Indioceanicola profundi: one gene and its partner. The protein of the gene in region 1 interacts with the protein of each later gene in a pairwise test. Links are inferred from orthologs where the notes say so. Each region holds a gene or a part of one and is shown on either strand. Other genes may lie near its edges. The genes, in order: nusG and rho.

Region 1 (15,307 bases):
CCTGCCCTGGGGGCGCCCCATCCCCGCCGACGGGGTGCGCAGCGCCAATCCCTGGCACCAGCTTCATTTCCAGGCGATCATGGAAGGGCTGTGCCGCCGCTGGATTCCGGCGGACCGGCTGCTGATCCTGCCGGACGGCGATGCCGCCGGGCCGGAGGAGCGCTGCGGCATGCTGCTTGAGCGGGTCGGGAGAGGCTGACGCCCAGCCGTCAGTCCTCGTCTGGGTCGTCGGGGGCGGGAAGCGAAGCGCCCATGGTCACGGCCCCGTCCAGATCGGCCCCGGTCAGATTGGCATCGACCAGAACCGCATCGGTCAGGTCCGCCCCGCGCAGGTCGGCCCCGGACAGGTTGGCGTCGCGCATCACGGCCCCCTTGAGGCTGGCCTGCTGCAGGACCACGCCGCTCAGATTCGCCGGCCATCTGCGGCCGGTGGGCTTGCCGTCAGGTCCCTTGATGTCCACCGACCCGACCCGCGCCTGATCCAGGCAGGCGCCCGCCATGTCGCAGCCGCGGAGGTTCGTGCCGTCCAGCGTGGCCCTGCTGAGGTCCGCATGCTTCAGCACCGCATTGGCGAAGTCGGCCATGACCAGCAGCGCCTCCGACAGCTTGGCCCCGGTCAGGTTGGCCCCCTTCAGACTGGCCCCGCCCAGATTGACCCGCGTCAGGTCGATATGGGCCAGATCCTGACCATCCAGATTGGCGCGTTCGCCCTTGGCCCCATTGGACTCGATCCAGACCTTGTGCTGGGCCAGCATATCCTGCACCGATTCGGAGAAGCTGTCGGCGGACCGGGTGAAATTGGCCCCCGCAATGTCAACTCCGCCGAGGTCCACGCCTTCCAGATTGGCGCCGTGAAGGTCCGCGCCCCGTAGCACCGCGCCGCTCAGCACGGCGCCGGCCAGATTGGCGTTGCGTAGGCTGGCCCCGGTCAGATTGGCCTGGACCAGACTGACTCCCCGCATGTCGGAGCCGGCCAGATTGGCGTTCTTCATGTTGGCGCGGGCGAAGTTGCAGCCGGTGAGCTGTGCCCCGGCGCAGTCGGCGCCCACCAGAGTGCTGTCCGTCAGGTCGGCGCCGGCCAGGTTGGCATTGGAAAGCTGGGCCTCATCCATATCCACGCCGGCCATGTCCGACGGCTGCACCCGCATCTGGGTGGGCGTCCGGCGGTCCAACAGCGCGCCGCCGCGAAGATCGGCCCCGCGCAGGATCGCCCCCTTCAGCCGCGCGCCGCGGAGATGCGCCCCGCGGAGGTCGGCGCCGGTGAGGTCGCATTTCACCAGGACGGCCCGGTTCAGACGTGCGGCGAACAGGTCGGCGAGACTGAGATTGGCGCCGGTGAAATCGCAATCCGAAAGATTCGCCCCGGATAGTTTCGCGGATTGAAGATTTGCACCTGCAAAGCTGTGGCCTTGCAGGTCTGCCAGCGCCATCATGGCGCGCGCGCCGCCCGTCAGTCGCTTTAGCCAGCGCTCATGCTTCTGAATGATGTTGATCAAGTCATGAGGCGTCATGAAAAACCGCTAGACTGGAGGGCGGGCGGAACCATGCCGCCAGAATAGTTATGACCCGATTACACGTTTGGGGAAAGCGCTTCTATCCGTTCGGGTAGGGCAATCATGCGAGGGAGCAGACCGTGGAAGAAAACCGCACGGAAACGAAGCACATCGTCAATGCCTACGACACCGAGCTGCGGACATTGCATGCGTTGATCTCCCGCATGGGCGCAACGACGGCGGAGCAGCTGGCAGACGCCATCACGGCAATTGTAGACCGCGACGCCGATGTTGCCGCCCGGGTGATGCAGCGGGATGAGCTGGTCGATCAACTCGAACGGGAGGTGGAGGCCCACACGCTGCGGCTGTTGGCCCTTCGCCAGCCTATGGCCCGCGACCTGCGCGAAGTGATCGCGGCGTTGCGCATCTCCAACAATCTGGAGCGGGTCGGGGATTTCGCGGCCAATGTGGCGAAGCGGGCCCTGGCGCTGAATTCCCTGCCGGAAGTCACGCTGGCCCGCTCGCTGAGGCCGATCGGGCGGATCGCCTGCGAGATGATCCATGACATCATGCGGGCCTACGATGCCGATGACATCAAACTGGCCATGGCGGTGCGTGATCGCGACCAGGAGCTGGACCGCGCCTACACTTCCCTGTTCCGCGAGCTGCTGACCTACATGATGGAGACGCCGCAGCGGATCACCTCCTGCACCCATCTCCTGTTCGCGGCCAAGAATCTGGAGCGGATCGGCGACCACGCCACCAACATCGCCGAAACCCTCTGCTTCCGGATCAGCGGACGCCTGCCGGATGAGGAAAGGGAGAAGGGGGATCTCTCCGCCTTCGAGGTGGTGAAGCCGGGCGAACTGCCGGCCAACGGCGCCGGGGCGTAAGCGCGGCCCGGAACCCGTCAGCACCGCGCGCCGTTCCCTACCCGGTCGAGGCAGGAGGAACGGCGCGCATGATGATCACAGACCTTATCCGCGAGGACCATCTGGCGGCGCGCGACCTGCTGGGGGTGATCGGCAACAGTCCCCAACAGGCGCATGAGGAACGGGCCGACGGGTTCGCGCGTCTGGCTGCCCTCTGGGCGATACATGGAAACATGATGACCGCCGCTGTGCATCCGGTGCTGGGGGCCACCCAGGCATGGCCCGATCCGGTCGCGGCCACGACGGAGCTGCAGCAGGAGGTGGAAACCCTCGCCGGCGATCTGGCCCGCCGGGAGGATCGGCACGACGCCTCCTGGCGCGGAGAGTACGAGCATCTCCGCGACACGTTCGAGCGTCAGGTGCAGGTGGAGCAGACGGACCTGATCCCGCTTCTTCTGGAACTGCCGCCCGAGCAGATCGCCAAGGCAACGGAAACGGCACGAAGCAGCCGGGCTGGCGGCTGAGGATCAGCCCGCCGTGAAGATGAGGGTGCCGAGCGCCCAGAGGAACAATCCGACCACGATCGCGATGGCGGCGAGCGCACCCCAGTGCAACGCCTCGTCCGCCTCCCTGTGGGCGTGGTCGCCATGGGTCAGGTCCGGAGGCATGCCGTGCAGGGCGTCGTCCGGCGTCGGCCGGATCGGCTCCGCCCCTGTGGTGATGGGCGGAGCGGCGGCAGTGCCGGTCTGCTCCGGCGGGCGGCGCAGCTCCGCCCCTTCCGCGCGCTCGATGGGGGTGGCGGCGGCGTGATCCAGCGGAGCGTCGCGCTGGTCCGGCGGAGCCTGTCGCTGGTCCATGGATGGGATGATCGGTTGCTGCGGGGTGGTGGCCATTCGCGCCATCCTCTCTTTTTCTGGGTTCGGGTGGCCGTCCGGGACGTCCGCTCCGTCTAAACCTTCCCAGCCCCCGCCCGGTTCCAGACGTCGCCATCGAGAAGCCGGGTGGAACCTGCCGTCCCTCCGCCTGTGCATCCCGCCGTCCTCTCCAGGCGGCGGGCGGCGGCAGCCAGCCTGCCAGCCGATTATGCCTGGCGAAGGGCGGCCGACCGGGTCACGCCCTCCGACCGGTTCTCCAGGTCGCTGGGCCCCATCTCGCAGATTTTGTGCCGCGCCGCGGCCAGCGCCAGCCTGACATCCGCCCGGTCATGCTCCTCCTCGGCCGCCCGCAGGCAGGCTGCGGCTGTCATCTCCGCGTGCTTCATCAGGCTGTCCCGCTGCTCCGCCGTGCGGATATGCTCGGCCAGCCGGGCGATGGAGCCCAGCAGGTGGATCGCCATGGCGGGCTTTGCCGCGCCCGCCTGCCGGATCTGGTTGAAGGCCGCATCGAAGATGCCGTCGAAGCCGGTCCGCTTCGCCACGATCCGGATTGTGCCTTGCTCGTCCTTATAGGTGATGCCGGGCAGTTGCCGGCCCATGAGCCGGGACAGCGCACCGCGCAGCCGGTCGACCACCGCCATGGCCGTATTGGGGTCGTTGATGCCGGGCGATAAAGCGCGCAGGGCGATGTCCACCATATGGCGGATCGGAAACTCCAGATCCTGCGTGGGCGTCCTCTGGTCGCCGATCAGGACGTGCTTCTGGATGAGCGTCTCAAGCTCCGGGGTCAGCCGGTCCGGCGGGGAAACCTGCGCCAGCCAGCCATGCCGGCACATGAAGGCGCCGGCCCGGTAGTCCAGCCGGATCACCACGTCGGCCTCGCAGGCGGACTTGGCCAGATCGCCATACTCCACGGCCTGAACGTAGCCCTCCTCGGTGGAGCGGACGATGGCGAAATCCCGGAACAGCTCATCGGGGACCTTGTCCTCTCCCTGGCCCACGGTTGACGGGGCGCCGTTGGCGATGGGGAGGCCCTTGATGCCGCTCTCCAGCTCCGCAGAGACCCGCTCGATGACATTGTCCGCCACGACCAGCCGGGCCACGACGCTGAGGAACAGCAGCATGACCACGAGGCAGATCAGGGCAAGCAGCAGCGCCACCGCAACCGTGATCTGCGGCACCTCCGCCGCCGGCATGTCTTTCTGCACCGTGCGGAGCGCCAGCAGACCGTAGACGACGGTCATGGTGAAGACGCCGAGTGAGAGCTGGGTGCGGGGGTCGCTGGTGTAGGTTCGAACAAGGCGGGAGCCGAACTGGTTGGCGGCCAGCGACAGGACCACCATGGTGATGGAGAACATCACGCCGGCCAGTGTGATGAGCGAGCTCACCAGCGCCGTCAGCAGGTTGCGGGCATCGTCCCCGCTGCCGGCGGTCAGCAGCACATGGCGGGGCAGGTCCTCAGGAACAAGGATCGAGTCCAGGCTGTAGGCGCCCCACCAGAGCAGCGCGGCAACGATGCTCAGCCCGACCGGCGCCGGCCATAGGCTGGTGCGCAGGCTTTCTCTCAACGCGGACAGCTTGCTCAGCATGATTCTGGACGACCCTTCGAATGGCCCGACTGGGAACAGCGGCCGGGCTGGGCCATTCCGTGACGGCCCGCGCACCGCGCCTGTTGGAACAGGATCAACAGCGCAAAGGCTGATCATGGATCTGCTGAATTATCGGACGCTCGACGGGAACGACTGCTTCATCAATCCGCGCCGGGTGACCCTGGTGGTCGCACAGGGAACGGGGTGCCGCATCCATCTCGGCGCAGCCGATCATTTCGTCGAGGTGGATGTTCCAGCCGACCGCGTCGCCGCCGAGGTCGGTGACGGCGCGGAACCGCCGGCTCCCGCGGACCCGACGCTGAATCTGCTGTCGTGACAGCCGGCAGAAGTGCGGCTGCCGGAATGGGACGAACATAGCGGTCCGTTGTTGGACCGAATCCTGGCGATGATCGGACCAAGCCATGCCGGAACAGCGCACAGCGGACCTCGTGCTCGAGGCCCGCACCCCCTACGGCCAGCATTGGAGCTGCAATGAACTGCCGGGACGGGTACGGGAGTTGTACGATCCCGACTGGCTGCTCAGCCCCGGGGACGTGATCACCGTGCATGAGGCCAGAACCGGTCGGAAGCTGTACCTGCTCCGCGTGTCGGAGCGGGAGGGGTCCTACGCCCACTTGACGAGACTGAGCCGCCGATGACCGTAAATCCTTCCCTGACAACCGGTTCCTCCGAGGGGCAGGATGTAACTGCCGGAACGGGCGCGAGAGCGGACGTGACGCCGGCGCCGGTGGACGACCGGCCGCATGTGGTGATCATTGGCGGCGGCTTCGGCGGCATTGCCGCGGCCGCGGCGCTGGGCGGAACCCGGGCCCGGGTCACGGTGGTGGACCGCCGCAACCATCATCTGTTCGTGCCGCTGCTCTATCAGGTCGCCAGCGCCGCCCTGTCCCCGGCGGATATCGCCGAGCCGATCCGGAAGATCCTGTCGCGCCACCGCAACATCGACGTTGTGCTGGGGGAGGTGACTGGGATCGATGCCGCCGCCAGGGAGGTGAAGCTGGCCGGCGGCGGGGCCGCGTTGCGCTATGATCGGCTGATCATCGCCACCGGCTCCACCTACAGCTATTTCGGCCATGACGACTGGGCCACCCATGCCCCCGGCCTGAAGACGGTGGAGGATGCGCGTACCCTGCGCGCCAGGCTGCTGCTGTCCTTCGAGCAGGCGGAAACCTGCGACGATCCGGTGGAGCAGCAGCGGCTGCTCACCGTCGTCATCGTCGGCGGCGGCCCAACCGGCGTGGAAATGGCCGGGGCGGTGGCGGAGCTGGCGCGCTATACCCTGGCGCGCGACTTCCGCCGGATCGACCCGGCCAAGACCCGCATCCTGCTGGTGGAGGCGGGACCCCGCATCCTCGCCTCCTTCCCCGAAGACCTGTCGGCCTATTCCCACGACGCGCTGAAGAAGAAGGGCGTCGAAATCCTTCTGAACAAGGCGGTGCAGGAGGTGCGGGCGGACGGGGTCGTGGTCGCCGGGGAGTTCATCCCGGCCTCCACCATCGTCTGGGGGGCGGGCGTTGCGGCCAGCCCGGCCGGACGCTGGCTGGGGGTCGAGATCGACCGCGCCGGACGCATCAAGGTCAACCCCGACCTGTCCGTTCCCGGGCTGGATGGTGTCTATGCCCTGGGCGACACCACGCTGACGCTGGGGGAGGACGGGAAGCCGCTCCCCGGCCTGGCCCAGGTCGCCAAACAGCAGGGCGATCATCTGGGCAAGGCGCTGGCCCGCAACCTGACGGATGGGGCGCCGCTTCCGCCCTTCAGGTTCCACAACCGCGGCAACACCGCCATCGTGGGGCGCAACGCCGCCGTCTTCGACTTCGGCAAGCGCAAGCTGACCGGATGGATGGCCTGGGTCCTCTGGGCCATCATCCATGTCTATCTGCTGGTGGGGTTCGAAAAGCGGCTGCTGGTCACCATCCAGTGGCTCTGGCGCTATGCCACCTACCAGCGTGGAGCGCGCCTCATCACGGATGTGGAGATCATCCGCCGGCCGAGGCGCAACCCTGCTCCCGTGCGGGATAGCTGATCCGGACGGTGCAAGCCGACAGGCACGGTGGTAAAGGAAGCCTGCGGTCCCTGGTGCGGGGCCGCACGGCCGGGCGGCGGAGCGCGTCAGTCCGGGCGGCCCCGTGACCGGAATCTGTGACCGATCCCATGTCGACACCGCCGCGCGCCGCCTTGGCCCTGTTCGCGCCGGGGCTCTTCGTGCTGTTGTGGAGCACGGGCTTCATCGGCGGCAAGCTCGGCCTGCCCTATGCCGAACCGCTCACCTTCCTGCTGATCCGGATGGTGCTGACGGCGCTGCTGCTCGGGGCCGTGGCGCTTGTCCTGCGTGCGCCCTGGCCGCGGACAGCGGGGGAGGCGGGGCGGATCGCGCTGGCCGGCCTGCTGGTCCATGGCACCTATCTCGGCGGAGTATTCAGCGCCATCTCGCAGGGGCTCCCCGCCGGAACCGTGGCCCTGATCGTCGGGCTGCAGCCGCTTCTGACCGCCATCGCGGCCGGCCCGCTGTTGGGGGAGCGGCTGACCGGGCGGCAGTGGACGGGGTTCGCGCTCGGCCTCGTCGGCGTGGCGCTGGTGGTCTGGGAAAAGCTGGCCCTGCGCTCCGGCCTGGGCTGGGCGCTGGCCCTGGCCGTGGTGGCCCTGCTCGGAATCACGGCAGGCACGCTCTATCAGAAGCGCCATTGCGCCGGCATGGACCTGCGCAGCGGCACCGCCATCCAGTACGCCGCGTCCGCCCTGTTGTTCGCCATCCTGGCACCGCTGACGGAGACCATGCAGGTGCGGTGGACGGGAGAGTTCGTCTTCGCTCTCGGCTGGCTCTGCCTCGTCCTTTCCGTCGGCGCGGTCTTCCTGCTCTATTTTCTGATCCGGCAGGGCGCGGCGTCGCGGGTCGCCAGCCTGTTCTATCTCACCCCGCCCACCACGGCCCTGATGGCCTGGGCCCTGTTCGGGGAGACGCTGGGCTGGCTGGCGCTTGCCGGGATGGGGGTGACTGCGGCCGGGGTGGCGCTGGTGCTTAAACGCTGAATCGGGAAGCAGGGCTGCTGCTGGTCAGGAACCCATATGCGCAGTAGGGTGTTCTCGGCAGACCCACCCCGCGCGCACGGCGTGTCACCTCGACAGGAGCCCTTCCTTGAGCACCGGACTTATCGCTCTGCTGGACGACGTGGTCGGTCTGGCGAAGGTCGCCGCGGCATCCCTGGACGATGCGGCCGGGCAGGCGGCAAGGGCGGGGGTCAAGGCGGCCGGCGTGGTGGTCGACGATGCCGCGGTGACGCCGCGCTATGTGGTGGGCTTCGCGGCCAGCCGCGAACTGCCGATCATCGCCCGGATCGCGATGGGCTCGCTCAAGAACAAGCTCATCTTCCTTCTTCCCGCGGCCTTGCTGCTCAGCCTTTTCGCCCCCTGGGCGATCACGCCGCTGCTCATGCTGGGCGGCGCCTTCCTTTGTTATGAGGGCGCGGAGAAGGTTTATGAGGCCTTCTGGCCGCATGCGGAGGTGCACGGCGCCGGCGGCAAAGTGGCGGAATCGCCTGCCGACGCACAGGCGCTGGAGGAAGAGAAGATCAGCAGCGCCATCAAGACCGACTTCATCCTGTCGGCCGAGATCATGGCCATCACCCTGTCCACCGTGGCGGAGGAGTCATCCTCCTTCTGGAATCAGGCGCTGATACTGGCGCTCGTGGGCACTCTCATCACCTTGGTCGTGTATGGCGCCGTGGCCCTGATCGTGAAGGCGGACGATGTCGGCATCGCCCTGGCCACCAACGAGGCGCCGGCCTCCAGCATCCTCGGGCTGCGCAGCGTCGGGACGGCCCAGCCGGGCGGGGCCGACCGGGGACTACGGCCGGTCACCAAGGCCATCGGCCGGGGGCTGGTGAAGGGCATGCCCGTGTTCCTGAAGCTACTCAGTGTGGTCGGCATGGCCGCGATGCTCTGGGTCGGAGGCGGCATCATCATCCATGGCCTGGAAGGCTACGGGGTGCCGGCCATCGGACATGCCATCCACCATGTGGCCGAAGTGGTGGCGCATGCCGTTCCGGCCATTGCCGGCGTCCTGGAATGGCTGGTCACCGCGGCGCTGTCCGGCCTTTTCGGCCTGGTTCTGGGCGCGCTGCTGATCCCGCTGGTCCACAAGGTGCTGCAGCCGGCGATGGGCATGGCCAAGCATTAGGTCCAGAGCGATCAGGATTTCCGAATCGTCGTGGCCGGCCACGATCGGCTCTGGACACTGCGCGGTCACCGCAGGATCAAGTTCCTGGCGGCCGACTGGCCGGCAGATCGTCCAAGACCCGACAATCTGGACAGTGGCCGGAAGAAGCACGCCATCAATCAACCGGGACGGCGGGCCGAGCACCATCGCTTGGATCCGCCCCGCCAGCCCGCAGCCGCTGCGGCGCGACCCTTGTGCCACGCCGCACGACCATCACCGCTGGCTTGAAACGGCCGATGAGCACGGGGCGGATATCCTCCGCCCGCCCGTCAAGGGAACCACTTCGAGACACATGCTCCCTTCGCCGGATCGCGGCTCGAGCTTTCCGACGCGGTGGCGCGTGCCGGGCGACCGCTGGATGCCGCCGCGCTGGCCCGATTCGGCCTGCGTCCCGGCCATGTGACCCGACATCTTCTGGGAGCCGTGGAGGCAGCGTGCCATGATCCGGGGGAATGGTGCCGGCTGTCAGGATTGAACTGACGACCTACCGCTTACAAGGCGGTTGCTCTACCGCTGAGCTAAGCCGGCGCCGGGAGCCCGTCCGTCGCATATGGAGGCGGGACGGGCGGCAGACTAGCGCCGCCGGGCCACCTCGTAAAGCGCTACGGCCGCGGCATTGGACACATTCAGGCTTCCAACCGGTCCGCCGGTCGGCAGGCGGGCGATCTCGTCGCACCGTTCCGCCGTCAGCCGGCGGATGCCTTCGCCCTCCGAGCCCAGCACCAGCGCGACATGGCCGGCCAGCTCCAGCTCATGCAGCGCCCGCTCCCCCGATTCGGCCAGCCCGACGCACCAGAAGTTCGCCTCCCGCAGGTCGGTGATGGCGCGGGCCAGATTCGTGACCCGCACCAGGGGCACGGCCTCGACAGCGCCGGACGCCGTCTTGGCCAGCACGCCGGTGACCGGCGGCGCATGCCGGTCCTGTACGACCACTGCCATCGCCCCGAACGCCGCGGCGGACCGCATGACGGCACCGACATTGTGCGGGTCGGTCACCTGGTCCAGGATCACCACCAGCGCGCCGCCTTCCGCGGCCTCTGCGCGGGCGATCACGTCCTCCAGATCCAGCTCGGGCAGGGGGCCGCAATCCAGGGCGGCGCCCTGATGTACGGCGCCGGCCGCCAGCAGGCGGTCCAGCTGGTCACGGTCGGCGACGGTCGGCTCCGGACGGTCCAGCCCGAGCTCTTCTGCCCGGGCCAGGGCGGGCGTCAACGATTCGAGCGCGCCTTCCGTTACGAACAGGGCGCGCACCTGGCGCTCGGGATTGACCAGCGCCGCAGCGACCGGGTGCAGCCCGTAAAGCAGATTCGCACGCGAGGCGGAGGCCTGCAGCCCTGGCTTGGAGGGCGCGGTCTTCTGCGCCGGCTGCGTCGCGCCAGCCCCGCGCGCCGGGCGGTCGGCGTCGCGCTGCGGCTTTCCGGCACCCCGTGCGGATGCGTCTGCGGAGGAGGGGCGCTTGGGGCCGCCCTGCGCCGCGGCCGCGGTGCGCCGGTCGCGGGATTGCTGGCCCTTGGGGGGCTGTCGGGTGTTCTTCATGCGCGTCATCCTTGCCCAAGGCGAGGCGTCCCGCCAGATGTTTCGTCGCCGATACGGATATGTGAAATTGGCGTTGACATGGCGTCCGCAATCCGCATATTGCGCATCTCCGTTCCGGCCACGGTCGGAGCGCGGTCCCACGGAAGGGTGGCCGAGTGGTTAAAGGCAGCAGACTGTAAATCTGCCCGCGTTAGCGTACGCTGGTTCGAATCCAGCCCCTTCCACCAATTACGGCGTGCCCCGGAGACGGGGCGCGCCGTTTACCGCGCGCGGTGACGTCCCTGTCCGGGGCTGGCCGCGACGGACCGGGTCCGGCGGTGCCGGGTCCGGAACTAGATCCGGTTACAGGTCCACGCGAGTGGGCCGCCTCCGACTTGGGAAGACACTAGGCGGGTGTAGCTCAATGGTAGAGCAGAAGCCTTCCAAGCTTACGACGGGGGTTCGATTCCCCTCACCCGCTCCAAGATTCTAGGTCGGCGCGTCATCGTCGGAACTTCCGGGTCGACGGAACACTGTCAGGCAAGGGCGAACACAGCTATGGCGAAGGCGAAATTCGAGCGGACCAAGCCGCACTGCAACATTGGCACGATTGGCCATGTTGACCACGGCAAGACGTCGCTGACGGCGGCGATCACGAAGATTCTGGCGGAGACGGGCGGGGCGACCTTCACGGCGTACGACCAGATCGACAAGGCGCCGGAAGAGAAGGCGCGCGGGATCACGATCTCCACGGCGCATGTGGAATACGAGACGCAGAACCGTCACTACGCCCACGTGGACTGCCCGGGCCACGCCGACTACGTGAAGAACATGATCACGGGCGCGGCGCAGATGGACGGCGCCATCCTGGTGTGCTCGGCGGCCGACGGCCCGATGCCGCAGACGCGCGAGCACATTCTTCTGGCCCGTCAGGTCGGCGTGCCGGCGCTGGTGGTGTTCCTGAACAAGATGGACATGGCCGATCCGGACCTGGTGGAGCTGGTCGAGCTCGAGGTTCGCGAGCTGCTCTCCTCCTACGGCTTCCCGGGCGACGACATCCCGGTGATCAAGGGCTCGGCCCTGGCCGCGCTGGAGGACAGCGACAAGGCGCTCGGCCATGACGCCATCCTGGAGCTGATGCGCAACGTGGATGAGTACATCCCGCAGCCGGAGCGTCCGAAGGACAAGCCGTTTCTGATGCCGATCGAGGACGTGTTCTCGATCTCGGGCCGCGGCACGGTGGTGACCGGCCGCGTTGAGCGCGGCATCGTCAAGGTTGGCGAGGAAATCGAGATCGTCGGCATCAAGGCCACCGTGAAGACCACGGTGACCGGCGTCGAGATGTTCCGCAAGCTGCTCGACCAGGGCGAGGCCGGCGACAACATCGGCGCGCTGCTGCGCGGCACCAAGCGCGAGGATGTGGAGCGCGGTCAGGTTCTGGCCAAGCCGGGCTCGATCACCCCGCACACGGAGTTCGAGGCCGAGACCTACATCCTGACCAAGGAAGAGGGCGGCCGCCACACCCCGTTCTTCGCCAACTACCGTCCGCAGTTCTACTTCCGCACGACCGACGTGACGGGCACGGTGGAGCTGCCGGAAGGCACCGAGATGGTGATGCCGGGCGACAACATCCGCCTGAAGGTGAAGCTGATCGCCCCGATCGCCATGGATGAAGGTCTTCGCTTCGCCATTCGCGAGGGCGGCCGCACCGTCGGCGCCGGCGTCGTCTCCAAGATCGACAAGTAAGAAATGCGGTGGCCCGCGGGGAGGTTCTGCCTCCTCGCGGTGATCCGCGCATAGCCGGGATGCCGGACCTGCGCCGGCATCCTATTTTTCACTTTGCATTTGATACGGGAATTCGTTACAAGGCGCGCTCGCTCATGCGGGGCGCCGGCAGGGCACCATAGGAGTGTAGCTCAATTGGTAGAGCACCGGTCTCCAAAACCGGGGGCTGGGGGTTCGAGCCCCTCCACTCCTGCCACTTCGTGCGACTGCCATACGATCCCCGCGATGTGAAGCGACATTTGACCCGAGAGTGATGGCTGAAGCCGCCATGGCGAAGACCAGTCCTGCCGAATTCATGCGCGAAGTGCGGCGTGAGGTCACCAAGGTGACCTGGCCCACCCGTAAGGAGACAACGGTCTCGACCGCCATGGTGTTCATCATGGTGGCGTTGGCATCCGTGTTTTTCCTGCTGGTCGATCAGATCGTCGGCTTCGGAATCCGCATGGTTCTCGGGATCGGAGGCTGAAGGTCATGCCGGCGCGCTGGTACGTAGTCCACGTCTATTCCGGGTTCGAGAAGAAGGTTGCGCAAGCCATCCGTGAGAAGGCTGCGCAGAAGGGCCTGGACGAGAAGTTCCACGAAATCCTGGTTCCGACCGAGGAAGTCGTGGAAGTGCGCCGCGGCGCGAAGGTCAATTCCGAGCGCAAGTTCTTCCCCGGCTACGTGCTGGTGAAGATGGACCTCGAGGATGAGACTTGGCACCTCGTGAAGAACACGCCCAAGGTCACGGACTTCCTCGGCGGCGGCGGAAAGCCGCAGCCGATCTCGGAGGCCGAGGCCATGCGCATCATGAACCAGGTGCAGGAAGGCATCGAGCGTCCGAAGCCCTCCATCCAGTTCGAGATCGGCGAGCAGGTCCGGGTCACCGACGGCCCCTTCACCAGCTTCACCGGTCTCATCGAGGAAGTCGACGAGGACAAGGCGCGGGTCAAGGTGGCGGTGTCCATCTTCGGCCGGGCGACGCCCGTCGAGCTCGAATACACCCAGGTCGAGAAGGTCTGAGGTACACGAGGTTCCGCCGCGGCAGGGGAGACCCCGCCGCGGCGGTAAAGCGCGTGGGAGGCCGGGCCCTGCAAGTCCATGGGCAGCCGCACCACGCACCCAGTGGTTCCGACGCCCTGGAACAAGCGGCGCCGGTACCCCAACTGAGGACAGGTCATGGCAAAGAAGATTGTCGGTTACATCAAACTCCAGGTTCCGGCTGGCAAGGCCAACCCGTCGCCGCCGATCGGCCCGGCGCTGGGTCAGCGCGGCCTGAACATCATGGAGTTCGTGAAGCAGTTCAACGCGCGCACTGCCCAGATGGAGCAGGGCATGCCGGTGCCGGTCGTGATCACCGCCTACGGTGACCGTACCTTCACCTTCGTCACCAAGACCCCGCCGGTCACCTACTTCCTGAAGAAGGCCGCCGGCATCGACAAGGGGAGCGCGACCGTCGGCAAGTCCGCCACGATCGGCAAGGTGACCATGGCCCAGGTTCGTCAGATCGCCGAGCAGAAGATGCAGGATCTGAACGCCAACGACGTGGAAGCCGCGTCCCGCATGATTGTCGGGTCCGCGCGTTCCATGGGCCTCGAAGTGGTGGAGGGCTGAACCCATGGCCAAGATCGGTAAGCGCCTGAAGAAGGCCGTCGCGTCCGTCGACCGCAACAAGTTCTACGCGCTGGATGAGGCGGTGAAGACCGTCAAGACCAACGCCACCGCCAAGTTCGACGAAACCGTCGAGATCGCGCTGAACCTGGGCATCGATCCCCGCCACGCCGACCAGCAGGTCCGCGGCATGGTGCAGCTGCCCAACGGCACCGGCAAGACCGTGCGCGTGGCCGTGTTCGCCCGCGCCGGCAAGGCCGACGAGGCACTCGCCGCCGGCGCCGACCTGGTCGGTGCGGATGATCTGGCCGAGCGCATCCAGGCCGGCGAGATCAACTTCGACCGCTGCATCGCCACCCCGGACATGATGGGCGTGGTCGGGCGTCTCGGTAAGATCCTCGGGCCCCGCGGCCTGATGCCGAACCCGAAGCTGGGTACCGTGACTCCGGACGTCGCCGGGGCCGTGAAGGCCGCGAAGGGCGGCTCGGTCGAGTTCCGCGCCGAGAAGACCGGCATCGTGCATGCCGGCGTCGGCAAGGCCAGCTTCTCCGAGGAGCAGATCCTGGAGAACGTGCGTGCCTTCGTCGGCGCCATCAACCGCGCGAAGCCGACGGGCGCCAAGGGCACCTACATCGAGAAGGTCTCGCTCAGCTCCACCATGGGGCCGGGCCTGAAGCTCGACGTGCCGGCGCTGGTCGCCGCCCTGCAGGGCTGACGCCCTCAGGTGACATGAATTTCCCCGTGGGTCCGGCGACGGTCCCGCGGGGCGGTCCTCCAAGGGAGCGGTCCGGCAACGGCCCGCTCCGGCGGAGGTCCACCCTGTCCGAGACTGCAGGTGCCGCGATGGCACTGTCCACCGGCCGGAGCGATCCGGAGCGGCGGTCACCCGGAGCGGCTTAATCGGCCGCCTGCATAGACGGGAGCGAGCGAAACATTGAGTCAGGCTCGGGGCGGGCAGCCGCATCGGCCTGGATGTGATGGGTAGTCGCTTCTGGGACAGGTGAACCCGGATCCGTTTCTCCCCGGCAGTTCGGGGCAGGGCGGGTCCATTGCGTGAACCGGGAAGTCCGGCAGAATTGCCGGCCTGTCCCAGTTTTGGAGGCGAACCGTGGACCGTACACAGAAGGAAGCGACGGTCGCGGCCCTGAATGCCGAGTTGCAGGCGGCAGCCCTCATCGTCGTGACCGAGCAGTCGGGAATGACGGTGGCGGAAGTGACCGACCTGCGCCGCCGCATGCGGGCTGCGGGTGCCAGCTTCAAAGTGACCAAGAACACGCTCGCCGCCCTCGCCCTGAAGGGTACGCAGTTCGAGAACACCGAGGCCATGTTCAAGGGCCCCACCGCGATCGCC
Region 2 (15,321 bases), 2.6 Mb from region 1 along the record:
CCGCCCCGCAGTCCGGCGTAATAGAGGGACAGAGCCTGGATCTCCTCGTAGGTCAGAAGAAGGGCCGCCCGCCGCATGCTGTTCAGCGGATCGTTGTTCCGCACCCCGTTGCGCCAGAGCATGAGCTGCCCCTCGATCACGCTGGCCCATTGGCCGGCCAGATAGGGAATAGCGGGGGGAGCGCCCTCCCCTTCCTGCCCGTGGCAGGCGGCGCAGGGACGCAGGCCCCGTTGCGGATCGCCCTCCAGGGCCAGACGGCGCGCCTGCTCCAGCATCTCCGGAGGGGCCGGCGGCGGCGGCGGAAAGGGCGGGGTCTGCGCTTCGAAATAGGCGGAGACGTCCAGGATTTCGGCTTCCGTGAGGGCCATGGCGATGGGGGTCATCGCCTCGTTCGGGCGGGTTCCACGGGCATAGCCGTGCATCTGCTTGCGCAGATAGCCCGTCGGAAGGCCCGCAAGCCGCGGCACGGCGGAGGCGCCGTCCCCCTCGCCCAGGGCGCCATGGCAGTAGAGACAGGCGCCCTTGTGCCCGGCACTGCCGCCGGAGGTCATCACATACTGTCCGTTCATCAGATCGGGCTCGGTGGGTCCCCGCCCGGACGGCTCCACCTTCCCGGCAGGCGGGATCGGCGCGTGCTGCGCCAGCGACCCGGCGGCCGCCAGACCCGTGGCCAGCAGCGTCAGCCCGGCCAGGACCCGGCGGGCGGACAGGCGGACGGGCTTGCGTCGCGCGGGTGGAGGGCCGCCCATGCCGCCCTCACTCCGGCGTCGGCGGCAGGTCCGGCTGGCCGGCCACGCTGCCGGTGCGGCAGCGGTCCCGCTCCACCGCGTCGGTCAGAGCGGTGCAGGCGGCGTTCACGCCGGCCGGCTGGTCCTCCACGCCGGCCGGCTCGGTCGGGATGGGAAAGATGGAAGGGCCTTCGATGCTGGATGACTGGCTGGCGCCGACGGCGCTACGGCTGTCGGCCTGGGGCGGCGGCGGAACGGTGCGCCCGCCGGGCCGGGGGTCATCGAGGGTGTTGTCGGCGTCATCAGCCCAGCTGGTGGGCCCTGGACCCGTTTCATCGGCACGGGGGGCGACCACCGCGGGCGAGCCGGCGGTTGGCGCCGGATCGGGAGGAAGTGCGTCGGGCGCATCGCCCGCCGCCTGGGCAGACGGCAGAGGCGGACGCCGATCCTCGCCATCCTGCGCCAGGGCGGCGCCGGCGGCGAGAAACAGAGAGAGGGCGATCAGGGGGATCGGGGCGGATCGGCCCGGCATGCGTGCACCCTTTCGTCTTCGGGATAAGGGATAAACACGCAAGCTATGGAATGGTCGCAGGACCAGCCGCCCCTTTCGTCGGGATCAGCGCTCTTCGGCGTCGAATTCGGCGGTCGGCCGCTCTTCCACCAGATCGGCCACCACCTCGAAGGCGCGGGCATTGTGGTCCATCTGCGGCCGGATGGGATCGTTCTGTTCCCCGACATGGCGGAAGAACTCGGCGGCATCGCGCAGCAGCTTCGCGGCGATTTCTGCGTTGGTGGCCATGTATATTCTCCTTAAATCCAGGATATTGCCGGTGGTTGAACGCTTTTCGCGGGCGGTCAGGCCTGACCGGCGGCAAGTTTTCCGGTGGCGCGGGCGCGGGTGAGCCGGTTGCGGTCCTCGATCACGCATTCGGCGTAGCGGTCCAGTTCCGCCCCGACCTCGTCCGGAAGATCCCCGGCGCGGGCGGCGGTAAGCTGCTCCAGAAAGTCCTGCTGGGACCGTTCCAGCCCCTCCAGTATGTCGTCGGCGCCGCGGGCGCCGATGGCTACCCCGAACTCCGCCACCATGCGGCGGGCGCCGCCCAGCAGGGTTCCGGTCGCGTCGGGAGCCCCGCCGATGGCCACGACCCGCTCCTGCATGTCGCGGATCATGCTGCCGCGGCGGTCGGCCAGGGCGGCGCAGAGGGCCTTGAGGTCGGGATCTTCCAGATCCTCCTCCCCCCGTTGCAGGGCCAGATGGGTGTCTTCCGCAGCACGGATCAGATCATTCAGGGCATCCACGACGGCATCAAGGTCCATGCGCGCTCCCTCCTCCGCCGCGGCCCAGGCCGCCTTTCCGGGAATCTCCCTGGGACAACCAGAGGCGCAGGCGCGGGTTCCGTTCTCCTTTGTTCCTATGCCGGGGTGCCCCGCGCAGCCGGCCCTTGACACCCGCCGCGGCAAGGCCGACCTATCCGCCCCATGCCGCGCGACAAAGCCCCTATCCCCCGCACCCTGCGCACCCCCGCCCAGCTCGAGGCTGCCGGGCTGGTGCGGCCCGACGCCCTGCCGGAGCTGGAACGGGTGGCCGAAAGCTTCGCCGTCGCCGTCACTCCGGCCATGGCGGAGCTGATCGATCCCACCGACCCGGCCGATCCCATCGCCCGCCAGTTCGTGCCCACCGGGGCGGAGCTGGATGTCAGGCCGGAGGAGATGGACGATCCCATCGGGGACGATCCGCACAGCCCGGTGAAGGGCATCGTCCACCGCTACCGCGACCGGCTGCTGCTGAAGCCGGTTCATGCATGCCCGGTCTATTGCCGGTTCTGCTTCCGGCGGGAGATGGTGGGGCCGGGGTCGGAGGCGTTGACGACGGCCGAGCTGGACGCCGCCCTGGCCTACATCGCCGACCACGAGGAGGTGTGGGAGGTGGTGCTGACCGGCGGCGACCCGCTGGTGCTGTCGCCCCGCCGGCTGGGGGAGATCGTGCGGCGGCTGAACGATATACCGCATGTGGGCATTGTGCGCTTCCACACCCGCGTGCCGGTGGTGGACCCCGACCGCGTCACGGCGGAGATGGTGGATGCGCTGAAGGGCGGCCGGGCGGCCACCTGGGTGATGCTGCACTCCAACCATTGGCGGGAGATCACGGATCAGGCCCGCACCGCCATCGGCCGGCTGGTGGATGCCGGCATCCCCATGCTGGCCCAGACCGTGCTGCTGAAGGGCGTCAACGACGATGCGGCGACCCTGACCCGCACTTTCCGCGCCCTGGTCCAGGCGCGGGTGAAGCCGCACTACCTGCACCATGGCGACCTGGCCAAGGGAACGGCGCAGTTCCGGACCAGCGTGGCGGAGGGCCGGGCGCTGATGCGGGAGCTGCGCGGCGATGTCTCCGGCCTGTGCCAGCCCACCTATGTGCTGGACATCCCCGGCGGCCATGGAAAAGTGCCGCTGACGCCGGACTACCTGGAGCCGGGCGCGGAGCCCGACGCCTGGACCGTCACCGATCCCAGGGGCGGGCGGCACCCCTACCGGGGCTGAGCCGCCACGGCCTCTGGCCGTAAATCAGAACGCCTGGGTCTCGAAGGTCTCGCGGGCGGGATCGATGACGACCGAACCGTTGCGCGTCACCTCCATCACCGCCAGGGCCCGCTCGGTGATGCCCTCCGGCATCAGGCGGAAGATGCCGTCCATACCGGCGAAGCCGTTCGGGTTGGTCAGGTCGTGCGGTTCGAACGGGCGGTCGTCCATGCTGCCGCGGGCCAGGACGGAGGCAAGGGCCGTGGCGTCGTAGGCCAGCGTGGCCAGCCGGTGCGGGCGCTGCCCGTAGATCTGCTCGTACCGCTTCTCGAAATCGGCCCTGGCGCTCGGCGGCGGGGCGGCGAACCAGCCGCCGACCAGCGCCGGTTCCCGCCCGAGATCGGGCTCATCCCACTGGCCGGTGCCCAGGAACTTCACCGGGCCGGGGTCCACGTCGAAGAAGGGGAACAGGGCCGCAAGCTCCCGCAGGGACTGACCGCCTTCCGCCAGCATCACGGCGCGGAAGGGCAGGTCCCCGAAGGTCTCTGCGTTCTGCAGCCGGCGCAAGGCCTGCTTGGCCGCCCCGTCGCCCTGTTCCGCCAGCTGGGCCAGCTTCGCCCGCTCCTCCTCCAGCGCCTGGCGGCGCTGGTCGAAGTCGGACAGGCGCTTCACCACCTCCGTCACGTCGGTCTGGCCGGGGGTGTAGCGCTCCACCTTCGTGACCTCGCCGCCAGTGCGGGCGACGGTCTGGGTCAGGCTGTCCACCACGGCCTGACCGTGTGGCGTGGTGGGGGCCAGGACGCCGAATGTGGAATAGCCCTGCGCCGCCGCATAGCCGACGACGCGCGCCACCTGCTCCTGCGGCTGGAGGCCAAGCACCCAGAGTCCGCCGCCGGCGATGTTCCAGTCATTGGAGAAGGCCAGGACCGGCACCCCGGCGGAGGCCGCCATCGGCTTCACGGCGGCGGCATCGGGGCTGAACAGGGGGCCGAGGATCAGGTCCGCCCCCTTCTCCAGCACGTCGCCGGCCGCGGCGGTCGCACCCCCGGCATTTCCGCCGGTGTCGCGGGGCAGCAGCAGGATACGGTCGTCCGCCACGTCGAACAGGGCCATCTGCGCGGCATCCAGCATGGACTGGCCGACCACGGCCCCCGGTCCGGACAGCGGCACCAGCAGCGCCACCCTGATCTTTCCGTCTTCCACGGGAACCGGTTGAGCAGGCTCCGGAAGCTGGACCTGCGGCGGGACTTGCGGCGTCGGGGCCGGGGCCGGTACGTTGGACCCGCTGGAGCAAGCGCCCAGCAGCCCCGTGAGCGCAAGCGCCCCCGCCAGAAGGCGCATCCGTGCCGCACCCGTACCCTTGGACATCGTCATCTCCGCCATGGCTCCTTCAACTCCCCCGGACCGGGACGGCCCGACCTGTTCAAGCAACATTCCGGGAACCGCCGATCCGGACGATCGGGCGGATGATACCACCGATGCGCCGGAGCCTAACGGCACCGCCGCCGCACGTAAACCGTCCCCCGGCCTGTACATCGTCGCGACCCCCATCGGCAATGCCGGCGACATCACGTTGCGGGCGCTGGAGACGCTGAAGGGCGTCGACACCATCGCCTGCGAGGATACACGCGTCACCGGCAAGCTGATGCAGCGATACGGCGTGCGCACCCGGCTGGTTCCATACCACGATCACAACGCGGCGAAGATGCGGCCGCAGATCCTGTCCCGCATCGCGGCGGGGGAGGCCATCGCGCTGGTGTCCGACGCCGGCACGCCGCTGGTGTCCGACCCCGGCTACAAGCTGGTGCGCGACGCGGCGGCCCAGGGCCTGCCGGTCACCCATCTGCCGGGGGCCAGCGCCGCTTTGACCGCCCTGGTGCTGTCCGGCCTGCCCAGCGACCGCTTCCTGTTCACGGGCTTCCTGCCCAACAAGCAGGGGGCGCGGCGGGCGGAGCTGGAAGGGCTGAGGCCGGTCAAGGCTACGCTGATCCTGTATGAGAGCGCGCAGCGGCTGGAGGACCTGCTCCAGGACGCCGCCGAGGTGCTGGGCGGCCGCGAGGCGGCGGTGGCGCGGGAGCTGACCAAGATGTTCGAGGAGGTGCGGCGCGGCACCCTGCCGGACCTGGCCGCCCATTACCGCGAGGCCGGCCCGCCCAAGGGCGAGGTGGTGGTGGTGATCGGCCCCCCGCCGGAGGGAGAGGCGGAGGCCGATGCCGCCGACATGGACCGGCTGCTGCGCGATGCCCTGGCCAGCATGTCCGTGCGCGACGCCGCCGCCCATGTGGCCACCGTGACCGGGCAGCCCAAAAAGGCGGTCTATGCCAGGGCGCTCGAGCTGTCGAAGGAATAGAGATGGCCGCTCCCGCCCGCAGCAGGCGCGACCGGGAACGGGCCGAAGGGCTGGGGCGGCGGGCGGAATGGCTCTGCCGGCTGGCCTTGTGGCTGAAGGGCTATCGTATCCTGGGCTCGCGGGTGCGGGTTCCGGCGGGGGAGATCGACATACTGGCCGCCCGGCGCACCCGGTTCGGCCCCGTACTGGCCGTGGTGGAGGTCAAGGCCCGCAGCCGGGAGGAGCTGGCCCATGCCGCCGTCGGCCGGTCGAGCTGGCAGCGGCTGGCGCGGGCCGCGGGGCAGGTGCAGGCGGCCCGCCGAGGCGTGCGGGATCATACGCCCCGCTTCGACCTGATGATCGTGCTGCCGGGGCGCTGGCCCCTGCATCTGGAGGATTACTGGCGACCTTGAGGGTGTCCGGCCCCCTCTCCCCCGCGGGGAGAGGGGCATTCATTCTGATTCAGGCGGCGGTCCGCATCTCCTCCCGCCGCCGGCGGGAGAGGCGGTCGGAGGTGGCTTCGACCACGCGGCGCACCTCGTCAGGCGACAGCCCGTCGCGGGCCATCACCAGACGCACCAGGGGATCGTCCAGCAATTCGTGCAGCTTCGGCTCGCGGATGTGCTCGCTCATGGCAATGCTTCCTCACAGAAAATCGGCGCCCGTCTTGACGCAGGCGTCCGAACGGTCCTGCCGCCCGTCGGAGCGGCGAGCGATTAATGCTCCACCTGGATTACAGGCACATGTCCGGACGGAGTCCTTTTCGGGATGCGGCCACAGAAGTACCTCCGCCGGGCAGCATTGAAACAGAAACGCCCCGGACGGATGGTCCGGGGCGCCTGCATTTCCGCCTGATCGTTCGGGATCGGGCTACTGGTTCATGCTGTCGAAGAACTCGTTGTTGGTCTTCGAGGATTTCAGCTTGTCGACCAGGAATTCCACGGCGTCCTGGGTGCCCATCGGGTTCAGGATGCGGCGCAGGATCCACATCTTCGCCATGGCGCCGCGGTCCACCAGCAGCTCCTCCTTGCGGGTGCCCGACTTCTGGATGTCGATGGCCGGGAAGACGCGCTTGTCGGACAGCTTGCGGTCCAGCACGATCTCGCTGTTGCCGGTGCCCTTGAACTCTTCGAAGATCACCTCGTCCATGCGGCTGCCGGTATCGATCAGCGCCGTGGCGATGATGGTCAGGCTTCCGCCCTCCTCGATGTTGCGGGCGGCACCGAAGAAGCGCTTCGGCCGCTGCAGGGCGTTGGCGTCGACACCGCCGGTCAGCACCTTGCCGGACGACGGCACCACCGTGTTGTAGGCGCGGCCGAGGCGGGTGATGCTGTCCAGCAGGATCACGACGTCGCGCTTGTGCTCGACCAGCCGCTTCGCCTTCTCCAGCACCATCTCCGTCACCTGGACGTGCCGGGTCGCCGGCTCGTCGAAGGTGGAGCTGATGACCTCGCCCCGGACGGAGCGGGCCATGTCGGTCACCTCTTCCGGCCGCTCGTCGATGAGCAGCACGATCAGATAGACCTCGGGATGGTTGGTGGCGATGGAGTGGGCGATGTTCTGCAGCATCACGGTCTTGCCCGTGCGCGGCGGAGCGACGATCAGGGCGCGCTGGCCCTTGCCCAGCGGGGCCACCAGGTCGATGACCCGGGTGGTCATGTCCTTCTTCTTGGCCGTGGGATCGACCTCGACCTCCAGCTTCAGCCGCTCATCCGGGTAGAGCGGCGTCAGGTTGTCGAAGTTGATCCGGTGCCGCACCTTCTCCGGCGCGTCGAAGTTGATGGAGTTGACCTTCAGCAGGGCGAAGTACCGCTCCCCATCCTTGGGCGCGCGGATCTGGCCTTCCACCGTGTCGCCGGTGCGCAGGCCGAAGCGGCGCACCTGGCTGGGGGAGACATAGATGTCGTCGGGGCCCGGCAGATAGTTGCTCTCCGGCGCGCGGAGGAAGCCGAAGCCGTCGGACAGGACCTCCAGCACGCCTTCCCCATAGATGGGAACGTCGTTGTCGGCGAGCTGCTTGAGAATCGCGAACATCATGTCCTGCTTGCGCAGGGTGCCGGCATTCTCGATCTGGAGCTCCTCCGCGAATGCGAGAAGCTCGGCGGGCGTCTTGGCCTTCAGGTCCTGAAGATTCATCGGGGTCCGGTAGTACGGTTGGGCAATGCGGGAGGGTGGCAGGTGGGTTGGACCCTGGCCGGGTCCGGGGCGGGCTGGACCCGATCGAACCGGCTATGATCCGGCGGAGCAGGTCAGCGAAGGTGTCGGTGATCAGGCCTCGGTAACGCCGCCCCTGGGAAGGGCGCCGGAGAGTGCGTTAGACTCTCGGTAGGAACGGGCCTGTAGCCATGCAGATGGTTACCCCAGCTTCCAATCCAAGTCAAAAACAAAAGCAACACGTCCCAATTCCCGGCAAACCGATGCTTTCGCCGGAAAACGGATCGGAGGGAGCATGATTTGAGCCGGATCAATGCGGGCCCGCCCGCAGCCGTCTAGAAACGAGGAAGATCGACCGGAAGACCGCGGAGCCCTTGCCATGGACAGCCTGAACCCTGCGCCGAAGACGGAGCCCGCCCCCTGGCATGCCCTGCACCGGGACGATGTCTACCGCCAGCTCGACAGCGGACCGGAGGGGCTGCATCCGGAGGAGGCGGCCCGGAGGCTGGAACGGCACGGGCCGAACCGGCTGACTCCGCCGGCCCCTGTCTCGTCCCTGCGGCGCTTCCTGCGCCAGTTCGCCAGCGCGCTGATCCTGATCCTGGTGGCGGCGGCCGTGGTGATGGCGATGCTGGGCGACTGGGTGGATGCGGCGGTGGTGGCGGGCGTCGTCCTGATCAACGCCGCCATCGGCTTCATCCAGGAGGGCAAGGCGGAGAAGGCCATGGAGGCCATCCGCAACATGCTGAGCCCCCAGGCCAGCGTGGTGCGCCAGGGCGCGCGCCAGCCCATCCCGGCGGAGCATCTCGTACCCGGCGACGTGGTCCACCTCGCCTCCGGCGACAAGGTGCCGGCCGACCTGCGGGTGGTGGAGGCGCGTGGGCTCCAGGTGCAGGAGGCGGCCCTGACCGGCGAGAGCCTGCCTGTGGGCAAGCACACCGACCCGGTGGCGGAGGATGCCGCTCTGGGCGACCGCCGCTCCAGCCTCTATTCCGGCACGCTGGTGGCGCGGGGACAGGCGGTCGGGGTGGTGGTGGCCACGGGCGACGCCACGGAGATCGGCCGCATCGGCGCGCTGCTGGCACGGACGGAGCAGGGCGAGACGCCGCTGATGGCCCAGCTCGGCGCGTTCGGGCGCTGGCTGACCGCCGCGATCCTGGGACTGGGGGCCGCGACCTTCGCGGTCGGGGTGCTGTTCCGCGGCTATACGGCGGAGGAGATGTTCGGGGCCGCCGTCGGGCTGGCCATCGCCGCGATCCCGGAAGGGCTGCCCGCCATCATGACCATCACGCTGGCCATCGGCGTCACCCGCATGGCCCGGCGCAAGGCCATCATCCGCCGCCTGCCGGCGGTGGAGACGCTGGGGGCGGTCAGCGTGATCTGCACCGACAAGACCGGCACCCTGACCCGCAACGAGATGACCGTCCGCTCCGCCCGGACGGCCGTGAAGAGCTATGCGGTGGAGGGCACCGGCTATGCCCCGACGGGTGCGGTGCTGGATGGCGGCGGCACAGCCATCGACGACCCGCTGCTGACCGAACTCGCCCGCGCCGTCCTGCTGTGCAACGACGCCCGCATCTTCCAGGGGGATGATGGCTGGGGCGTGGAGGGCGACCCGGTGGACGGGGCCATGCTGGCCTTCGCCGGGAAGCTGGGCATGGAGCGGCGGCCCGTCCTGGCGGCCTATCCCCAGCTCGATGCCGTCCCGTTCGAGAGCGACCGGGCCTATATGGCGACGCTGAACGGTACGCCCGACGGCCATTCCGTGGCCTATGTGAAGGGCGCGCCGGAAGCGTTGCTGCGGCGCTGCGCGGCCGAGATGCACGCCGACGGCCCCCGTCCGCTGGACCGGCAGCGCTGGCTGGACGCCGTGCATGGGGAGGCGGCGGAGGGACGGCGGCTGATCGCCGTGGCCTGCAAGCTCATGCATGACGCCGCAGGGCTGGACCCGGCGGAGCTGGATGAGGGGCTGGTCCTCCTGGGGCTGGTCGGGCTGATCGATCCCCCGCGGGAGGAGGCGGTGCTGGCCGTGGCCCGGTGCCGGGAGGCCGGCATCGAGGTGAAGATGATCACCGGCGATCACGGCGCCACCGCCAAAGCCATCGGGGAGGCGGTCGGGCTGACCGGCGGGGTGGTGACGGGGCCGGAGCTGGACCGGATGGACGATGCCGCCCTGGCCCGTGCGGCGGAGGAGAACGCCGTCTTCGCCCGCGCCACGCCGGAACACAAGATCAAGCTGGTGGAGGCGCTGCGCCGGGGCGGGCGCATCATCGCCATGACCGGCGACGGGGTGAACGACGCCCCGGCCCTGAAGCGGGCGGATGTCGGCGTCGCCATGGGGGCGAAGGGCACGGAGGCCGCGAAGGAGGCATCCGACATGGTTCTGGCCGACGACAATTTCGCCACCATCGTCCATGCGGTGGAGGAAGGCCGCACCGTCTATGACAATCTGCGCAAGGCCCTGATTTACATTCTGCCCACCAGCTTCGGACAGGCGGGGGTGATCGTGTTGGCGGTGCTGCTGGGCACCATGATGCCGATCACGCCCACCCAGATTCTGTGGGTCAACATGGTGACGGCGGTGACCCTGTCCATCAGCCTGGCCTTCGACCCGGCCGAGGCCGACCTGATGCGCCGCCCGCCCCGCCTGCCCGGCACGCCGCTGCTGACCCCGTTCCTGGTCTGGCGGGTGCTGTTCGTCTCCGGCCTGATGGTGGCCGGGGCGGCCTTCATCTTCGCCCGCGCCATGGATGACGGCCGGGCGGTGGAGGAAGCGCGGACCCTGGTGGTGAACGCCATTGTCCTGTTCGAGGTGGCCTATCTGTTCAACTGCCGCGCCCTTTACGGCAGCGCGCTGCGTATGGGCGTGCTGTTGGGCAACCGGCTGGCGCTCCAGGCCGCGGCGGGGATCATCGTGCTGCAACTGGCTTTCACCTACGCCCCGCCCCTCCAGACCCTGTTCGACACGGTGCCGGCCCGGCCCCTGGACTGGCTGTGGCTGGCCGGGCTGGCATTGCTGCTGTTCCTGGTGGTGGAGGGCGAGAAGCGGCTGTTGAGCGGTGCTGCCCGCCGGGCACGGACCGGAGGGTGAGTCCAGCCCGGACCTACTACCCCTTCTTTGCGGACCGGCCCGCGGAACAGATGAGGCGGCATCCACGTTCGTTCGGCATGCCGAACCCAGCTTATTTCCGCATGCGTGCGATCCTGCTGGGGCTTCTGTGCTGCCTGATCGCAGCGTGTTCCAGCAGTAGCCCCGGCCCGACCCCTGCCAGCCTGACCGCTGCCCGAACCGCCCAGGAAAGCCTGGACCGGGTCAGGGCCGCTCAGATCGCCGGCCCGCAACTGACCCATCTCGACCGGCTGGTCGCCATGGCCGATGTGGCCTGGGAACGTGGGGAACGGCGGCAGGCCCAATTCTATGCGGAAGAGGCGCTGGCGACCCTGCGCCTGGTGGAAGCCATGTTCGCCGCCGACGCGGCGCGGGTGGAGCGGGACACGGTGCATTCCACCATCGTCCGCCTGCGCGAAGAGGTGGGGCTTGGACGGCCCCAGCCGCCGACGCCGGCGATCCAACAGCCTGCGGCCCAGCCCCCCGTACAGCCCCCATCCCGCGGCTCGGCCGGAGGAGTGCAGCCATGATCCGCCTGTTCCCGGACCATTCCGCCCGTCACAAGCCCTTTCTGGCCGTCGGGTTCGCCGCGGCGCTGCTGGTTACCGCCTGTTCCTCGAAACCGGACAGCTATCAGCCCCTGAACGATCTGCGTGCGGAGGTGCAGAAGCTCCGCCAGACCAACCTGCCGTCCCTGGCTCCCACGAGCTTCGCGGAGGTGGAGGTGGCCCTGTCCCGGGCGGAGGGCGCACTGGGCGATGTGGAGATCGAGGAACTCCGCCATCTCACCGCCCTGGCGGAGATCCGCCTCGCCACCGCCCGCGCGGAGGGGCAGACGGCCGCGTCGCGGGCGGAGCGCGACCAGTTGCTGGAGGAACGGCGCAGCATCCTGGGCCGCGCCCGCCAGCGTGAACTGGGTGCCGCGCAAGGCGAGGCCCCGACCGGAGACGAGGCGAGCGCGCTGCCGCCAGGACCGGAGCTGAATGAAGGCGAGCCGCAGTAACGGCGGATCGCCTCCAGCTCCGCCGTCAGCGGTAGTTCTGCACGTAGGTGCGGGTGCGGGTCAGCAGGGATTCCCAATAGCCGACCAGGGCCTGATGCTGCTCCACCGTGCACGGGCCCTCGCGCCCCAACTCCACCCCCAGCTCCCAGATGCCGCGGATGCGCGACATGTTCCGGGCCAGGTCGTAGTGCTCATACCATTGCAGCAGCTCTTCCCGGTCGGGACGACGGCCGAAGCCGCAGGTCTCATTGAAGCCCTGCAACTGGCCGGAGACCAGCACCAGCTCCCCATGCACCTCGTAATCGGCCTGAACCTGCCCCAGCGTGCCCGGCGGAAGCAGCGAAGGCTGGGCCGGTTGCCGCGCACCCGGCGGAGCCGCGCCGCTGGAGCGTTCCCGGTCATCCTGCGGAACGGTCAGATCCGGGGACGGGATGGCGGCGGACTGGGATCGGGTGCCATAGGGATCGGGCTGCGGCTGGACGGCCGGCGCATTTTCCGCGGCAGGCGCGGCAGGCGGCCCCAGACGCACGGGTCCGCCCGCGGCGGAGCCCATTCCCTGCCCCGACGGCCCGGTCTGCGCCAGGGCGGGGGAGACGACAAGCGCCGCGAGACAGGTCAGGGCCAAGCCCAGTGTCCGGGCGCACACGGCCTTGCATGTCCGCATGGGTTCTTCTGCTCCTTTTCCTCATCGCGGCACCGTTACCGGTGTTGTGCGCTGCGGCAAGCGCTCAAAAGTGGCGGTTTTGGCCAGTAGAAGGAAGGGAACTAACCCTTGAGAACCAATAATCACCGGCCGTAACGCCCGTCCGCGCAATCAATTCCCGGCACGCGCCGCTGTCCTCACCCAAGGAACAGGAGTCTGGGCACTCCGCTCCGCATTAGAATGCCCATCATGAAGATTCCAAGAAATTGCCTTTTTGTGCTGCTCACATGGCAGCTTCTTGCCGCCAGCCCTGCGGCAGCCGCCGGCATCTGCCCGGTGCCGGAGTTGGCCGGTCCGAGCACGGCGGATGCGGAGTTCATGAGCCGGTCCCGCGAGGCGCTGGACATGTACGAGGCCTGCCTGCGGGAGCATGCGGAGGTGCTGGCGCTGTTCGACGCCGACGCGGCCTTCCGGCTGGAGCTTCAGCGCGAGGCCGCGGCCCGGCTGAAGCGCACGCTGGATGCCTGGATCCGCGCCCAGCAGGATGCGGAGGAACGCCGGCCCGCCCTGTAGCCTTTCAGTGGCCTTGGCCGTGCAGGCGCTGGAACGCCAGGAATTCTCGCCTCGTCTTCGGCCCGTAGGTCTCGAACGCCGGGTCGGGATTGTCGCGGTAGGCGTGGCGGATGCGCTGCACCGTGTCGTTCTCCGCCCGCTTCAGGAAACGCGGCCCATCCAGCCCGTAGACCTTCAGCCCGTTCAGCCCGAATATTCTGGCCTTCAGCTCCGGCGTCAGCTCGGGATAACCGTACTTCTCCCGCAGCTCCGGGGCGATCTGGAAGGCGCGGAAGGCCTGGATCTGGTCCTGCGGGCTGCCGTACCAGATGCTGTCCGTGCCCCAGAGGAGATTGTCCGGCCCGACCGCCTTCAGCAGCTTGCCGATGCCGTGGGCCGCCTGGGTCGGGTCGCGCAGCATCAGGAAGCGCCAGGTGCTTCCCAATTCCGCATGGACGTTGCCGCCGGGGCCGATCCCGGCCTGTTCCAGGCTGCGCACCAGCGTGTCGATGCCGCCGCGGTTGCCGGGATCGTACGGCCCCTCCTCGATGTCGGGGTCGTAGCCGGCATGGTAGATCAGGAAGCGGACATCCGGGTTCGCCGCCGCCGCCGGTCCCACATCGGCGCAGGTGGAGAATTCATAGCCCTGGTCGCTGAAGGGGATGCCCTTGTGGATGGCGATCAGCGGCACGCCGAGCCGCTTCGCCTCGTCGATGAAGGCCTGACCAACGGGGCTGTCCAGCCGGAAGCCGCTGGCCGGTCCCTGCGGCCCGAACTGGGTATAGGTCTTCCAGGCAGCGATAGGATATTCCGCCAGGGCGGATTCCATGGGCTTCAGCCCGTCGGGCACGTTGGGATTGATGGGACAGTGCAGCAGCAGCCGGTCGGTGCCGTCCAAGGCCTTGACCAGGGCGCGCGTAGCCGCCGCCTCCTCCATGGTCAGGGGCTGGCGGTCATAGGGGGCCGGCACGAAGCTCAGCACCATCATGTCCGTGTCCGAATCGAGGAAGATGTCCTTCACGAACCGGTCGGCATTGAAGCAGCGCAGATAGTCCAGCGCCTCCCCCGTCGCAGCGTCGCAGCCGGCATTGGGCAGGGAGGCGAGCGGGCGCGCCCCCTCCGGCAGCTTGCCGATCCAGGCGCCGGTGGGGTTCACATGGTGGCCCTGGACGTCGAAGATGAATTCCCGCTTGGCCAGCGCCGCCTCGGCGACCTGGGCATCCAGCCCGGCCTCATTCGGCAGGTCGAACCAGCCGCCGGTGCGTCCGGCCGCGGCATGGGCCCGGTTCAGCGCCAGCAGCGTGGTCGCCGCCCCGCAGGCGCCGGTCAGGAAGCGGCGACGCGGCAGGTTCAGCCGCCGCGCATTCTCTCCCGCCGCCCGGTGCGCCTCCTCCACCGCCTTGACGATGTGGGGCGGCAGGGCGATGGGGGCGAACTCCCCGTTCGTCGTGGTATCGATCTTGACCGGCAGGCGGGCGCCGTCCGGGTCGAACTGGCTGCTGGGCATGGTCATGGGCAGGCATCCTCTCCCTGGAGCCGGCCCGCCGTTCCCGCGGTTTCAGCCGGCGTAGATGTCGTCCATGTCCAGGGTGACATCCAGGCGGGTAAGGTCAAGCTCTCCCTCGTCGGTCAGGGTCTCCCTGATCCAATCCTCCCCCTCCCGCCGGTCCAGCTCCACCCGGCGCTCCTCCACATCGACCAGCAGGATGTACTGAACCGATGGGATCAGGGCGTAGTCCGCGCGCTTCTTCCTGCTGTTGGTCTTCCCAGGCGATGAACTCACCAACGCCGACCAGCACCCGCTTGTCCGCCTTGCGCATCGCCAGCCCCGATCCGGTCCCAGGAACAGAGCCAGCGTAGCATGCCGACGCTCTCCGCCGAAGCCGGCGTCAGAACCGCCACTACGGCTCCGACGCCGGCCGGATGCCTGTCACCACTGGAAAGCGACAGGCACGTGGTCCGCAGCAAAAGGCAAGTTGCTGTAACCAACGGGATTGATGGCCGCCGGCATCGGATTGGTGGTCACCAGATAGTCGATGGCATAGCCGCCCTGGTGGGTGGCATAAGGCGCATTGACCGCCGCATTGCCCGCGATGCCTGCCAGAAGCGCTGCGGAACTGGTGTTCCAGTCCCCAAGGCAGGCCCAAGGCGCGCCCATCGGGGCTGCAGCAGCAACGCCGGCATAGGCCGCCTGACCATATGCCACGATCTGCGGCCCGGTCGCACTGAAGACCGACGGGGCATGCAGGTTGCCGATGGTCCAGTTGGCTCCGGCCAGATTGA

The links.
Region 2: the proteins of nusG (region 1) and rho interact in binary tests that used the Escherichia coli proteins (3 or more experiments, as listed by UniProt). The link is inferred for Indioceanicola profundi from one-to-one orthologs.

Annotation. Positions count from the first base shown.
Region 1 is NZ_CP030126.1:365,485-380,791, forward strand. What follows is about bases 11,762-14,602. They hold nusG (transcription termination/antitermination protein NusG), read left to right. Parts: upstream 11,762-12,837; coding sequence 12,838-13,368; downstream 13,369-14,602. Other genes in these bases: tuf (elongation factor Tu), read left to right, coding at 11,762-12,327; secE (preprotein translocase subunit SecE), read left to right, coding at 12,635-12,832; rplK (50S ribosomal protein L11), read left to right, coding at 13,525-13,959; rplA (50S ribosomal protein L1), read left to right, coding at 13,964-14,602. Outside these bases: DOL89_RS01735 (ATP/GTP-binding protein), read left to right, coding at 1-199; DOL89_RS01740 (pentapeptide repeat-containing protein), read right to left, coding at 210-1,511; phosphate signaling complex protein PhoU, read left to right, coding at 1,634-2,386; DOL89_RS01750 (hemerythrin domain-containing protein), read left to right, coding at 2,455-2,889; DOL89_RS01755 (hypothetical protein), read right to left, coding at 2,893-3,258; DOL89_RS01760 (DUF2254 domain-containing protein), read right to left, coding at 3,447-4,829; DOL89_RS01765 (hypothetical protein), read left to right, coding at 4,945-5,166; DOL89_RS01770 (hypothetical protein), read left to right, coding at 5,252-5,488; DOL89_RS01775 (NAD(P)/FAD-dependent oxidoreductase), read left to right, coding at 5,485-6,876; DOL89_RS01780 (DMT family transporter), read left to right, coding at 7,005-7,880; DOL89_RS01785 (DUF808 domain-containing protein), read left to right, coding at 7,987-9,027; 23S rRNA (guanosine(2251)-2'-O)-methyltransferase RlmB, read right to left, coding at 9,640-10,602; more of tuf, read left to right, coding at 11,140-11,761; more of rplA, read left to right, coding at 14,603-14,671; rplJ (50S ribosomal protein L10), read left to right, coding at 15,065-15,307. UniProt on the Escherichia coli protein: Part of the processive rRNA transcription and antitermination complex (rrnTAC). The complex forms an RNA-chaperone ring around the RNA exit tunnel of RNA polymerase (RNAP).
Region 2 is NZ_CP030126.1:3,011,785-3,027,105, forward strand. Bases 5,581-8,435 are described here. They hold rho (transcription termination factor Rho), read right to left. Parts: upstream 7,714-8,435; coding sequence 6,448-7,713; downstream 5,581-6,447. Other genes in these bases: rsmI (16S rRNA (cytidine(1402)-2'-O)-methyltransferase), read left to right, coding at 5,581-5,598; DOL89_RS14445 (YraN family protein), read left to right, coding at 5,601-5,990; DOL89_RS24955 (hypothetical protein), read right to left, coding at 6,040-6,210; DOL89_RS14455 (cation-translocating P-type ATPase), read left to right, coding at 8,111-8,435. In the rest of the region: DOL89_RS14410 (c-type cytochrome), read right to left, coding at 1-749; DOL89_RS14415 (hypothetical protein), read right to left, coding at 757-1,260; DOL89_RS14420 (hypothetical protein), read right to left, coding at 1,345-1,527; DOL89_RS14425 (PA2169 family four-helix-bundle protein), read right to left, coding at 1,584-2,045; DOL89_RS14430 (lysine-2,3-aminomutase-like protein), read left to right, coding at 2,208-3,269; DOL89_RS14435 (penicillin-binding protein activator), read right to left, coding at 3,294-4,631; more of rsmI, read left to right, coding at 4,609-5,580; more of DOL89_RS14455, read left to right, coding at 8,436-10,822; DOL89_RS14460 (hypothetical protein), read left to right, coding at 10,924-11,370; DOL89_RS14465 (DUF4398 domain-containing protein), read left to right, coding at 11,367-11,843; DOL89_RS14470 (hypothetical protein), read right to left, coding at 11,869-12,507; DOL89_RS14475 (hypothetical protein), read left to right, coding at 12,736-13,059; DOL89_RS14480 (amidohydrolase family protein), read right to left, coding at 13,064-14,551; DOL89_RS14485 (Uma2 family endonuclease), read right to left, coding at 14,597-14,821; DOL89_RS14490 (endonuclease/exonuclease/phosphatase family protein), read right to left, coding at 14,969-15,321. UniProt on the Escherichia coli protein: Facilitates transcription termination by a mechanism that involves Rho binding to the nascent RNA, activation of Rho's RNA-dependent ATPase activity, and release of the mRNA from the DNA template.